DNA from 2 places in the Rhizobium sp. AN68 genome. Region 2 is predicted to be linked to the other one. Evidence: predicted binding sites of a transcription regulator. Region 2 holds the regulator's gene; the other holds the start of a gene.
The links. The regulator LexA, encoded in region 2, represses DNA repair genes until DNA is damaged. The targets are predictions, from matches to a motif close to TGTTCNNNNTGTGTTCNG.
Positions count from the first base shown of each region.

Region 1: RBH71_RS22275 (ATP-dependent helicase) is a predicted target of LexA. The motif match lies at 3,098-3,115, and genes of this name have one in related genera.

Region 1 covers NZ_JARWMI010000003.1:1,868,238-1,873,539, forward strand. The annotation lists gene RBH71_RS22260 (efflux RND transporter permease subunit) at 1-1,257, opposite strand, end outside; partial or broken gene RBH71_RS22265 (efflux RND transporter periplasmic adaptor subunit) at 1,254-2,419, opposite strand; gene RBH71_RS22270 (carboxymuconolactone decarboxylase family protein) at 2,645-3,055, shown strand; gene RBH71_RS22275 (ATP-dependent helicase) at 3,157-5,302, shown strand, end outside.
Region 2 covers NZ_JARWMI010000003.1:1,266,734-1,272,035, forward strand. The annotation lists gene RBH71_RS19225 (ComEC/Rec2 family competence protein) at 1-1,854, shown strand, start outside; gene RBH71_RS19230 (glutathione S-transferase family protein) at 1,871-2,554, opposite strand; gene lexA (transcriptional repressor LexA) at 2,993-3,715, opposite strand; gene RBH71_RS19240 (VOC family protein) at 3,927-4,808, shown strand; gene kdsA (3-deoxy-8-phosphooctulonate synthase) at 4,808-5,302, shown strand, end outside.

The sequences.
Region 1 (5,302 bases), 600 kb from region 2:
GCGCACGATATTTTCCAGCACCACGATCGCATCATCGACCACCAGACCCGTCGCCAGAACGATGGCGAGCAGCGTAAGGATGTTGATCGAGAATCCGACCATGTAGATGGCGATGATCGTGCCGATCAAAGCCACCGGCATGGTGATCGCCGGAATGAGGGTTGCCCGCCAGTCACGCAGGAACAGGTAGAGCACCACAACCACGATGAGCGCGGAAAGACCAAGCGCCAGTTCCACCTCGTGCAACGCGCCTTCAATGAAGACGGCGTCGTCACTGGTCACCACGATGCGCGTACCCTGCGGCAGGTTGGCCGACATGGCCTCGACGGCAGCCTTCACGCCGGTGGAGATATTGAGCGTATTGGACTGCGCCTGCCGGATGACGCCGAGACCCACGCCCTGCACACCATTGGACCGCAGCGAGGTGGATTCGTCATCCGCACCCAGCATCACGGTTGCCACATCGCGCAGGCGGATATTGTCCTTGATCAGAAGGTTGGAAAAATCCTCAGGCTTCGTGAGGCTCGCGGTCGCGCGCACGACGATGTCCTGCGTCGAACTTTTCAGCGATCCCGCCGGCACATCAAGCGCGGCACTGGCCAGCGCGGTGGAAATGTCCGTCACCGTCAGACCACGGCTGGCAAGTGCGGCCTGATTGAGATCGACGCGGAAGACTTTTTCCTGATCGCCGTAAAGCTCCACATCCGCCACGCCATCGACGGCGGCAAGGCGGTCGATGACTTCGTCATCCACCAGCTTGGTCAGATCTTCCATGCTGAGCGTGGACGAAGTGACGGCAAGACGCATGATCGGCTGGCTGTCGGAATCCGCCTTGATGATCTGCGGCTCGTCAGCATCGTCAGGCAACTGGTTGGTTACGCGGCCAATGGCATCGCGCACATCGTTTGCGGCAACGGCCATATCGACATTGTCGCCGAATTCCATCGTTACGCGGCTGGTGCCGAATTGCGAATTGGAGGAGATGGATTTGACGCCGCTGACGCGCGCAACAGCCCCCTCAATGGTCTGCGTCACTTCCTGATCGATGGTTTCGGGCGCCGCACCTTCATAGGTCGTCCTGACGCTGATGGACGGCCGGTCCACATCCGGCAACTCGCGCACCTCAACTCCAACCAGCGCGGCAAGGCCGGCAACCACAAGCAACGTATTGAGAACCGCTGCCAGAATGGGCCGGCGAACGAACAGTGCGGTGAAGGCGAGCTTGGAATCCTGACCCGAAGGCGACTGAGTCGTCATTGGCTGGCAACCTCCTCGGGCTTCGGCTGGCTTGCGACACGGACGGCACCCCCTCCCGCACCCGCTGCAATCCTTCGGTCACGACCTGATCGCCTTCCGCCAGTTCCGCTTTCACGAGAACGGCGTCGGGGTTACGCTGCACGATCTGCACCCGCACCTTGGCCGATTTATTGTCGGTCACGCGCCAGACATAGGAACCTTCGGCATCCCACTGCACGGCCAGCGGATCGACGGAGGCATAGGTCTCTCCGGCAAAACGCATGGTGACGCCAAAGGACATACCGGCCCGAAGCTCATCCTTCTCGTTAGCAAACCGTGCCCGGATGCGGATGGTACGGCTTGCGGCGTCGACACGGTTGTCGACGGCCTCGACCTCACCCTTGAACGTCTCGCCGGGGCGTGAAATCGAGGTGGCCTCTACAGGCATTCCGACGGTAATTGCAGTTACGAACCGTTCCGGCGCCCAGAAATTGACCAGAATTTGAGAACGGTCATCAATGCCGACGATCGTAGATTGCGTGGTGACATTGTCGCCGATATTGGCGGCCACGATCCCGACAACACCCTCAATCGGTGCGACGATGTCGCGGCGCCTGAGGTTCAGCTCGGCGGTGCTCAGTGCAAGCTTGGCGGCTTCTTCGGCAATCTGCGCGTCCAGCACATCAAGGCGGGATACGGATTTCAGGTTACTGTAGGAACTCGATTTTTCGACGGCGCTGCGTAGCGCAACCTGCGCCTTGTCCCGCTCGATCACCTGCTCCTCGTCATCGAGCCGCGCGAGCACCTGCCCCTTTACGACGCGGGCGCCGGATGAAATGCGGATTTCCGAAAGCGTGCCTGATGTCTGCGGCATGACGACAACCGACTGGATGGCCTCGCCACTGCCGATGGCGTTCAGCCTGTCATTGACCGTGCCCTGCTTGACCGGAGCCATCGCCACCAGGGTCGCATTGCCATCGCGGCGTGCGGCGCCGGCATTCTGTCCGGATGACGAACCGGGTGTTCTGGCACCGGATGCGGCAACCTCGACCGCGCCAACAGGTGTTTTGCCGATGCCGATACCCGCGAGCAGATTCCGCGCTTCGGGTGAATAAAACCCCCAAAGACAGAGTCCTGCTCCCGCCACAGCAAGACAGACACCCACCTGTTTCCACACCCGCATACAATTCTCCGATTATCCGCACAGCATAAACCCGCCCCGAAAAGAGCTTTTCGGAACGGTAGAAGTATTCCCGCATGCCTTAACGAAGGCAACGCACAAATCCGTTCCTTACATAATTGTAATTTGTGATGAATTGTCGTCGAAAGCGCACTGACGGCCATTTCTGTCGCAAACATTCGCCAATCCGGTAATCTGCAGCTGAGATAGCCATGACGGGAGGAATGCATGAGCACCGTAACGAAAGCCGAAAATCCTGAAGCCAACCCGCGCGTCAAGGCTGTGTTCGACGATATCCGCACAACGCGGAAATCGGATTTCATCAACAATATGTGGCTCTACCTCGCCTTCGATCCCGATCTTCTGGAAAAGACCTGGGCCGAGGTCAAGGCGGTGATGGCCACACCTTCAGCGCTCGATCCGCTGGTGAAAGAAATGCTTTATATCGCCGTTTCCGTCACCAATGGCTGCTCCTACTGCGCCCACTCCCATACCGCAGCTGCAAAAGCCAAGGGCATGACGGGCGAACAGCATGCCGATCTCATGCGCGTCATCGCCCTTGCCGCCAAGACCAACCAACTGGCCGTGGCGCTGCAATTGCCGGTGGACACGGCTTTTGATGCCGACAGGCGGGCCTGAGACGAAAAAACGTCTTGGAATAGGCGTTTTGACTGATGATACCGGAATAAAAGCAGAACACGGTTCTAGCCTTTATATACCGAATCACTACATTGGGCCGCATGAGCAACAGTTTTGACGATATGCCGTTCTTCGACGAAGAACCTGAGGCGCCGCGCAAGGCGACGAACAATGCCGATGCAGGCAACGCCGGCGGGCTTGGCATTGCCGCGCGCGCCATGGCGGCACGCGATCAGGCCCGGCCCACGCCCGACTATCTTTCCGGCCTCAACCCGGAGCAGCGCGAGGCCGTGGAGACACTGGACGGCGCTGTTCTGGTGCTTGCGGGCGCCGGCACCGGCAAGACCCGCGTTCTGACCACCCGCATCGCCCATATTCTGGCGACCGGACGCGCCTATCCCAGCCAGATTCTGGCCGTGACCTTCACCAACAAGGCCGCCCGCGAGATGAAGGAACGTATTGGCGTTCTGGTCGGCGGAGCGGTTGAGGGCATGCCCTGGCTCGGCACCTTCCACTCCATCGGTGTCAAGCTCTTGCGTCGCCATGCCGAACTCATCGGCCTGAAGTCTGATTTCACCATTCTCGACACCGACGATGTGGTGCGGCTGATCAAACAGCTTATCCAGGCCGAAGGTCTTGATGACAAGCGCTGGCCGGCCAAACAATTCGCCGGCATGATTGACGGCTGGAAGAACAAGGGACTGACACCGCCGGATATTCCCGAGGGCGATTCCCGTGCCTTTGCCAATGGCAAGGGCCGCGAACTTTACACGGCCTATCAGAACCGGCTGAAAACGCTGAACGCCTGCGATTTCGGCGATCTTCTGCTGCACCCCATCAGCATCTTCCGCCGCAATCCCGATATTCTGAAGGAGTACCACCAGAAATTCTGCTACATTCTGGTGGACGAGTATCAGGACACCAATACGGCGCAATATATGTGGCTCAGGCTTCTTGCCCAGCGCCCCAAAGGCGAGCCGCAAAACGTCTGCTGCGTCGGCGACGACGACCAGTCGATCTATGGCTGGCGCGGCGCCGAAGTGGACAACATCCTGCGCTTCGACAAGGATTTTCCCGGTGCCAAGGTCATCAAGCTGGAGCGCAACTACCGCTCCACCGAGCATATTCTCGGCACCGCCGGCCATCTGATCGCCCATAATGAAGGGCGTCTCGGCAAGACCCTGTTCACCGAGCGCAGCAGCCCCGACGATGAGAAGGTCGTAGTGCATGCGGCCTGGGATTCCGAAGAGGAAGCCCGCGCCGTCGGTGAAGAAATCGAGCAGCTTCAGCGCAAGAACCACAAGCTGAACGACATGGCCATTCTCGTCCGCGCCTCCTTCCAGATGCGCGAGTTCGAAGACCGTTTCGTCACGCTTGGCCTCAATTACCGCGTCATCGGCGGTCCGCGCTTCTACGAGCGTCTCGAAATCCGCGATGCCATGGCCTATTTTCGCCTTGTCTGCCAGCCGGCCGACGATCTGGCCTTCGAGCGCATCGTCAACACCCCCAAGCGCGGCCTGGGCGACACGACCATCCGCAATCTGCATGATTACGCCCGCGCCCGCGACATTCCGATGCTGGCGGCAGCGACCGACATCATCGAGACCGACGAGCTGAAACCGAAAGCGCGCAAGGCGCTGTTCGACGTGGTGCAGGATTTCCGCCGCTGGCAGGGGCTTCTGGAAAACACCGAACACACCACGCTTGCCGAGCAGATCCTGGACGAAAGCGGCTATACTGCCATGTGGCAGGCCGACAAGACGGCGGAAGCACCCGGTCGGCTGGAAAACCTGAAGGAACTCATCCGCTCGATGGAGGCCTTCGAGAGCCTGCGCGGTTTCCTCGAGCATGTCGCGCTCGTCATGGATGCCGAGCAGAACGAAAATCTCGATGCCGTCTCAATCATGACGCTGCATTCCGCCAAGGGGCTGGAATTCGACACCGTCTTCCTTCCCGGTTGGGAAGAAGGTCTGTTCCCGCACCAGCGGGCGCTGGACGAAGGCGGCCGCTCCGGTCTGGAGGAAGAACGTCGTCTAGCCTACGTCGGCATCACCCGCGCCAAGAAGCTATGCCATATCTGGTTCGTATCGAACCGGCGTATCCATGGTCTGTGGCAATCCACCCTGCCCTCGCGTTTTCTCGATGAACTGCCGCCAGCGCACGTGGATGTGGCGGCATCCGACAGCAATTACGGTGGTTACGGCGGACGCGGCGGTTATGGCCAGTCCCGTTTCGACAAGGCGGAGC
Region 2 (5,302 bases):
CGCGGCAAGGTCCGCCTCTCGCCGCCATCCGGCCCGGCCTTGCCGGGACTGAACGACTTCGCCTTCACGTCCTATTTCAAAGGCATAGGCGCGACCGGTTTCTTTTATAAATCACCGGATGCGCTTGTATCACCCGTTGGTGACGCAAGGCCTGACAAGGGTTGGTTGGAATGGGCCGATATGCGGCTTTACGGCCTTCGCAGCGCAATTGCCGAACGCATCCGCACCACCATCGGCGGTGATGCCGGAGCCTTCGCCGCCTCCATCATCACCGATGAGAGACAGGCTATATCGGCGGAGACGATGGAGGCGTTGCGGCTCTCCGGCCTTGCCCATATCGTTGCCATATCCGGGCTCAACATGGCACTGGCCTCCGGCATATTCTTTGTTGGCTTGAGACTGGCTTTCAGCCTGTTTCCCGCCTTTGCGCAGCGCTGGCCGGTCAAGAAGATCGCGGCTTTCGCGGCACTGCTGATGACGCTCGCCTATTATCTGATTTCCGGTTTCGCCGTTTCCGCCGAGCGCGCCTGGCTGATGATGTCTGTGATGCTGATTGCGGTCCTTTTCGATCAGCCATCACTCAGCCTCAGAAACGTTGCCATTTCCGCCCTGATCATTCTGGCTTTCTCGCCCTCGGAAATCATGGGTCCCAGTTTTCAGATGTCATTTGCGGCCACCATAGCGCTTGTTTCCGCCTATGCCTTCTGGAGCCGTTGGCGCACGGACCGCGAACGGCTGTTCATCGGGCGCAAGCCCGCATGGCTGAAGGTGGCGGAAATGATGGGCGCGGTCATTGGCGGCGTTATCACGACGTCGTTGATCGGGGGCCTTTCGACGGCGATCTATTCGGCCGAACATTTTCACCGTGTCACCACCTATGGACTGTTCGCCAATCTGGCTGCAATGCCGCTCATGTCACTGATCGTCATGCCATTCGCTCTTATCGCCATGCTGCTGCTGCCCTTCGGGCTCGATGCGCCGTTCCTGAAGATCATGGGTTATGGCATGGCACTCGTCATCGAGGTTGCAAACGAGGTGGCCTCCTGGGGCGGCAGCGCAGCGACGGGGCGTCCGCATGGATGGTTTATCGGTTTGGCTTCGGTGGGTTTCCTGCTGCTGACATTGCTGCGAAGCAAGCTTGCGCTTCTTGGCATCCCGTTTCTGCTCTTCGCCTTCGGCGTGTCGGCAGTTACGGCCTATCGTGATCTGCCGGATCTATTGATTCACGAGGACGGCGACTTGGTAGCACTCCTGGAGGACGGCAAGGTCTCAACCACAAAAGCCCGTCCGCAGGGCTTCGTTTACGGACAGTGGCAAAGGGCGCTGCTGCTGCCGGAAAAAACCGTGCCGCCAGATTTTATAAATGGTGAGAGCATGGCAAATAATGCTGGTTCTGACTCGAGATCGAAACTGTCGCCGGAAGACATGGCTGTGGTGGTACGCGAGATGACGGCGGCGCTCAAAGGCGCCAAAGCTGGCGTCTTCACCTGCAGGAAAGACATATGGTGCGTAGCGAGCGCCGCAAGCGGAGAGTGGGTCGTCGTTCTGAAAGATGGCCGCTTCGCCGGAAAAGCCTGCGATATTGCCGATATCGTCGTTGTTTCCCGCAGAACCTCTTTTTCGCAGTGCCGCTCGGGAGCACTCCTGCTCAGCCGTGACATCTTGCGGCGTCTCGGTTCTGTGGAAATAGATTTTGCTGACAAGAGGGAGGAGGGTGTGGTGAGCGGGCTGCGCGCCGCAATCGCCGGAACGGACAGGCCCTGGAGCCAGCACCGTTATTACGACTGGAAAAGCGGACGTTTCGACCGTGATCTGCCGCAGCCCATCATCCGGCTGCTGGCGGCGTCGCAATGACTGCCGCCAGCATGGATCATCGGGCCTTGGCGCGCAAATCTTCAGTCAATTCGCCGATCCCGCCAACTTCCTCTTCATGACCAGCGTCGCGCCAGCTCTCCTTCAAACCGGCCTCGTACCATTCTTGCATGGCAGGCAGGGCGAGCAGCAGGTCGCAATAGGCTTTCGCTGCTGGCGAAAGATCCGCGCTGCCATAGGTCTGGAAACGGAATGCAACCGGGCAGAAGAAAGCATCGACCGCCGTGAACTTTTGACCGGCAAGATATGGCCCGCCGAATTTTGTAAGACCCTCGCTCCACAACGCATCGATCCGCTTTATATCGGCCTTAAGTCCGGCATCGCCGCCCCTGGGTTTGACCCGAATGCCCACCGACATGGGATAGAGATTGCGCAGCGAGGAAAAGCCGGCATGCATCTCACTTGCGGCCGAACGCGACCAGGCCCTCGCATGCTTGTCGCTTGCCCAGACACCCTGGTGTCTTTCGGCAAGATATTCGACGATCGAAAGCGTTTCCCAAACCGTCATACCCTCGTCGACCAGGCAGGGCACCTTGCCCGTCGGCGAAAAGGAGGAGAAGGATACGCCTTCGCCGAACGGAATGAGCTTTTCATCAAAGGCGATACCGAGCGTGCGCATCAATACCCACGGCCGCAGCGACCATGAAGAATAGTTCTTGTTGGCTATATAAAGATCGTACATGGCGTATCTCCCGGATATGACGCGTATTTCTACACCTGCCAAGCGTTCACGGAATATCGAAAATTATCCATGGCTCCCATAAACGCCGTTGATGAATGGTGATGTGGGGCCGCTGAGAGCGCGCCTTCGATAAGTCACCCTTTGGTGACGACTAAAACTGACTGCGCAACACGACAGAACAACGTCGCTAAAAAACAGCGGATGGGATCGCTTCGACAATTACAGCGAGCAGCCCATTCGCCACCACGCCTGTAGCGAAACCGAAGCATCTTTATGGAGCAGGAACTCAGTTTAGAAAGGGCAACGCGCATAGGCTGGATGGCGCATATCCTCGTGCACCCGCAAAAGCCCGCCACGTTTGGAAAAAGCCAAACCCAATATAGGCGCCATCTTCACGATGACGCCTATTATAAAGTGAATACGTTCGGTTCGATAAGATCAATGGTAGCGGCGGATCAGCCCCACCAGCTTGCCCTGAATTTTAACCCGGTCGGGCCCGAAGATACGGGTCTCATAGGCTGGGTTTGCCGCCTCGAGCGCAATGGAGGCACCCTTGCGGCGGAAGCGCTTCAGCGTGGCTTCCTCGTCATCCACCAGAGCCACAACGATATCCCCGGGATTGGCGGTGTTGCCGTTGCGGATGATGACTGTGTCGCCGTCGAAAATGCCGGCCTCGATCATCGAATCACCCTTGACCTCAAGAGCGTAATGTTCGCCCGTGCCAAGCATGTCTACTGGCACGGCCACATCATGGGTGTTGTTCTGGATGGCGGAAATCGGTACGCCCGCAGCGATGCGGCCCATGACCGGCACGGTGACAGCGCCGCCCAGATCATTGGCCGGCGTCTTGGGGGCAGGGGCCGGTTCCGGCGTTTTGGGCTTGCCAAGGCTGCCTTCGATAACGCTTGGCGAAAAGCCGCGCTGCGGCCTTGCACCCGGCGTATAAGCCTCGGGCAGCTTGATGACTTCCAGCGCCCGAGCTCTATTCGGTAGCCGACGAATGAATCCTCGCTCTTCGAGAGCGGTTATCAGGCGGTGGATGCCGGATTTCGAAGCAAGATCGAGTGCGTCCTTCATTTCATCGAAGGAGGGCGGCACGCCGGACTCTTTCATTCGTTCATGAATGAAGAGAAGCAATTCCTGCTGTTTGCGCGTGAGCATGAGGAAAACACCCTTTAGAATCGTAGTGGAAGTCGCGAAACAAATACAGAACGAACACTATATGTTCCATATGTGTTCTGCAATCCCCTAAAATTTCGTGAAGGTGCCATCTGTTGCTGTGATGATTTGCCTCATAGCACGCAATTGTGCTTTTGTGCGGTCGAAACCGTCCCGGCATGCTCCGGGCGGAAGGCCAGCAGGATACATTTTCATGACGAAACCCTATAGCGTTGACCATCTCGTTTTGCCCGTGGAAGTCATAGGCGTCGCCGTGAAGCGCCTCGTCAGTCTTGGCTTTACGGTTGCGCCGGAGGCTCTGCATCCTTTCGGCACCCAAAATGCCTGCGTATTTTTCGCCGATGGCACCTATCTGGAGCCGCTCGCAATTACTGATCCGGCTAAATATAATGCGTCAATAGAGAGGGGTGATGTTTTCACTGGCAGGGATGTGGCCTTCCGGCAACGGGACGGGCAGGAGGGTTTTTCGGCTCTTGTCGCCAGGACTGAAGACGCCTTGGTTGACCATGAGCGGTTTCGGGCAGCCGGCCTTTCGGCGGGCGATGTTTTCGAGTTTTCGCGGCCTGTTCGGATGCCGGATGGCTCGCAAGGCGAGGCGGCGTTCCGGCTTGCTTTTGCTGCAAGCGGGGCGGCCGCGGATTTCTTTTTGTTCAGTTGTCAACGGGTTCAAGCCCTTCCGGGCGATCGCACCATGCTGGAGCGCCACGCCAATGGTGTCACCGGCCTCAGTGAAATCGTCCTGTTTACCGGCGGCGATATGAAGGTGGCGGGCCTGATCGAGACGGTGTTTGGCTGTGAAGGCAAATGGTCTCCGGGCGGTGATATGGTTTTCGCGACCGGCAATGCCAGCATCAGATTGACCGGAAAACCGGCTTTCAGCGGGCAGGCCCTGAATGCTCAGGATGGCAACGAAGGCGGATTGCGCGGCGCGGGCATTGTCTTTTCGTCACACGATCTTGCCGTGACAGAGGCGGTGCTTGCTGCTAATGGCGTGTCCTGCGCAAAAGCGGACGGCCGTCTGGTGGTGCCCGCAGCACCCGGTCAGGGTGTTGCCTTCGCCTTCGAGGAAAAATGATGAGCGTTACGAACAATCTTAAAGTCACCGCCGGCGATGGCGCCAGCAAGGTTTCCTTCTCGAATACCGAGCGGTTTTCGCTGATTGCCGGCCCCTGCCAGATGGAAAGCCGCGAACATGCCTTCATGATCGCTGGCGTCCTGAAGGAGCTTTGCGACAAGCTGGGAATAGGGCTTGTCTACAAGTCCTCTTTCGACAAGGCGAACCGCACTTCGCTTTCCGGAAAACGCGGCATCGGCCTGGATAACGCGATGCAGGTTTTTGCCGATCTCAAAAAGGAATTCGGTTTTCCTGTTCTGACCGACATCCACACGGAAGAGCAATGCGCCATCGTTTCCGAGGTGGTGGACGTGCTGCAGATTCCGGCGTTCCTCAGCCGCCAGACCGATCTTCTCGTTGCTGCCGCCAAAACCGGCCGCATCATCAACGTCAAGAAAGGCCAGTTTCTGGCGCCCTGGGACATGAAGAACGTGCTCGCCAAGCTCAATGAGAGC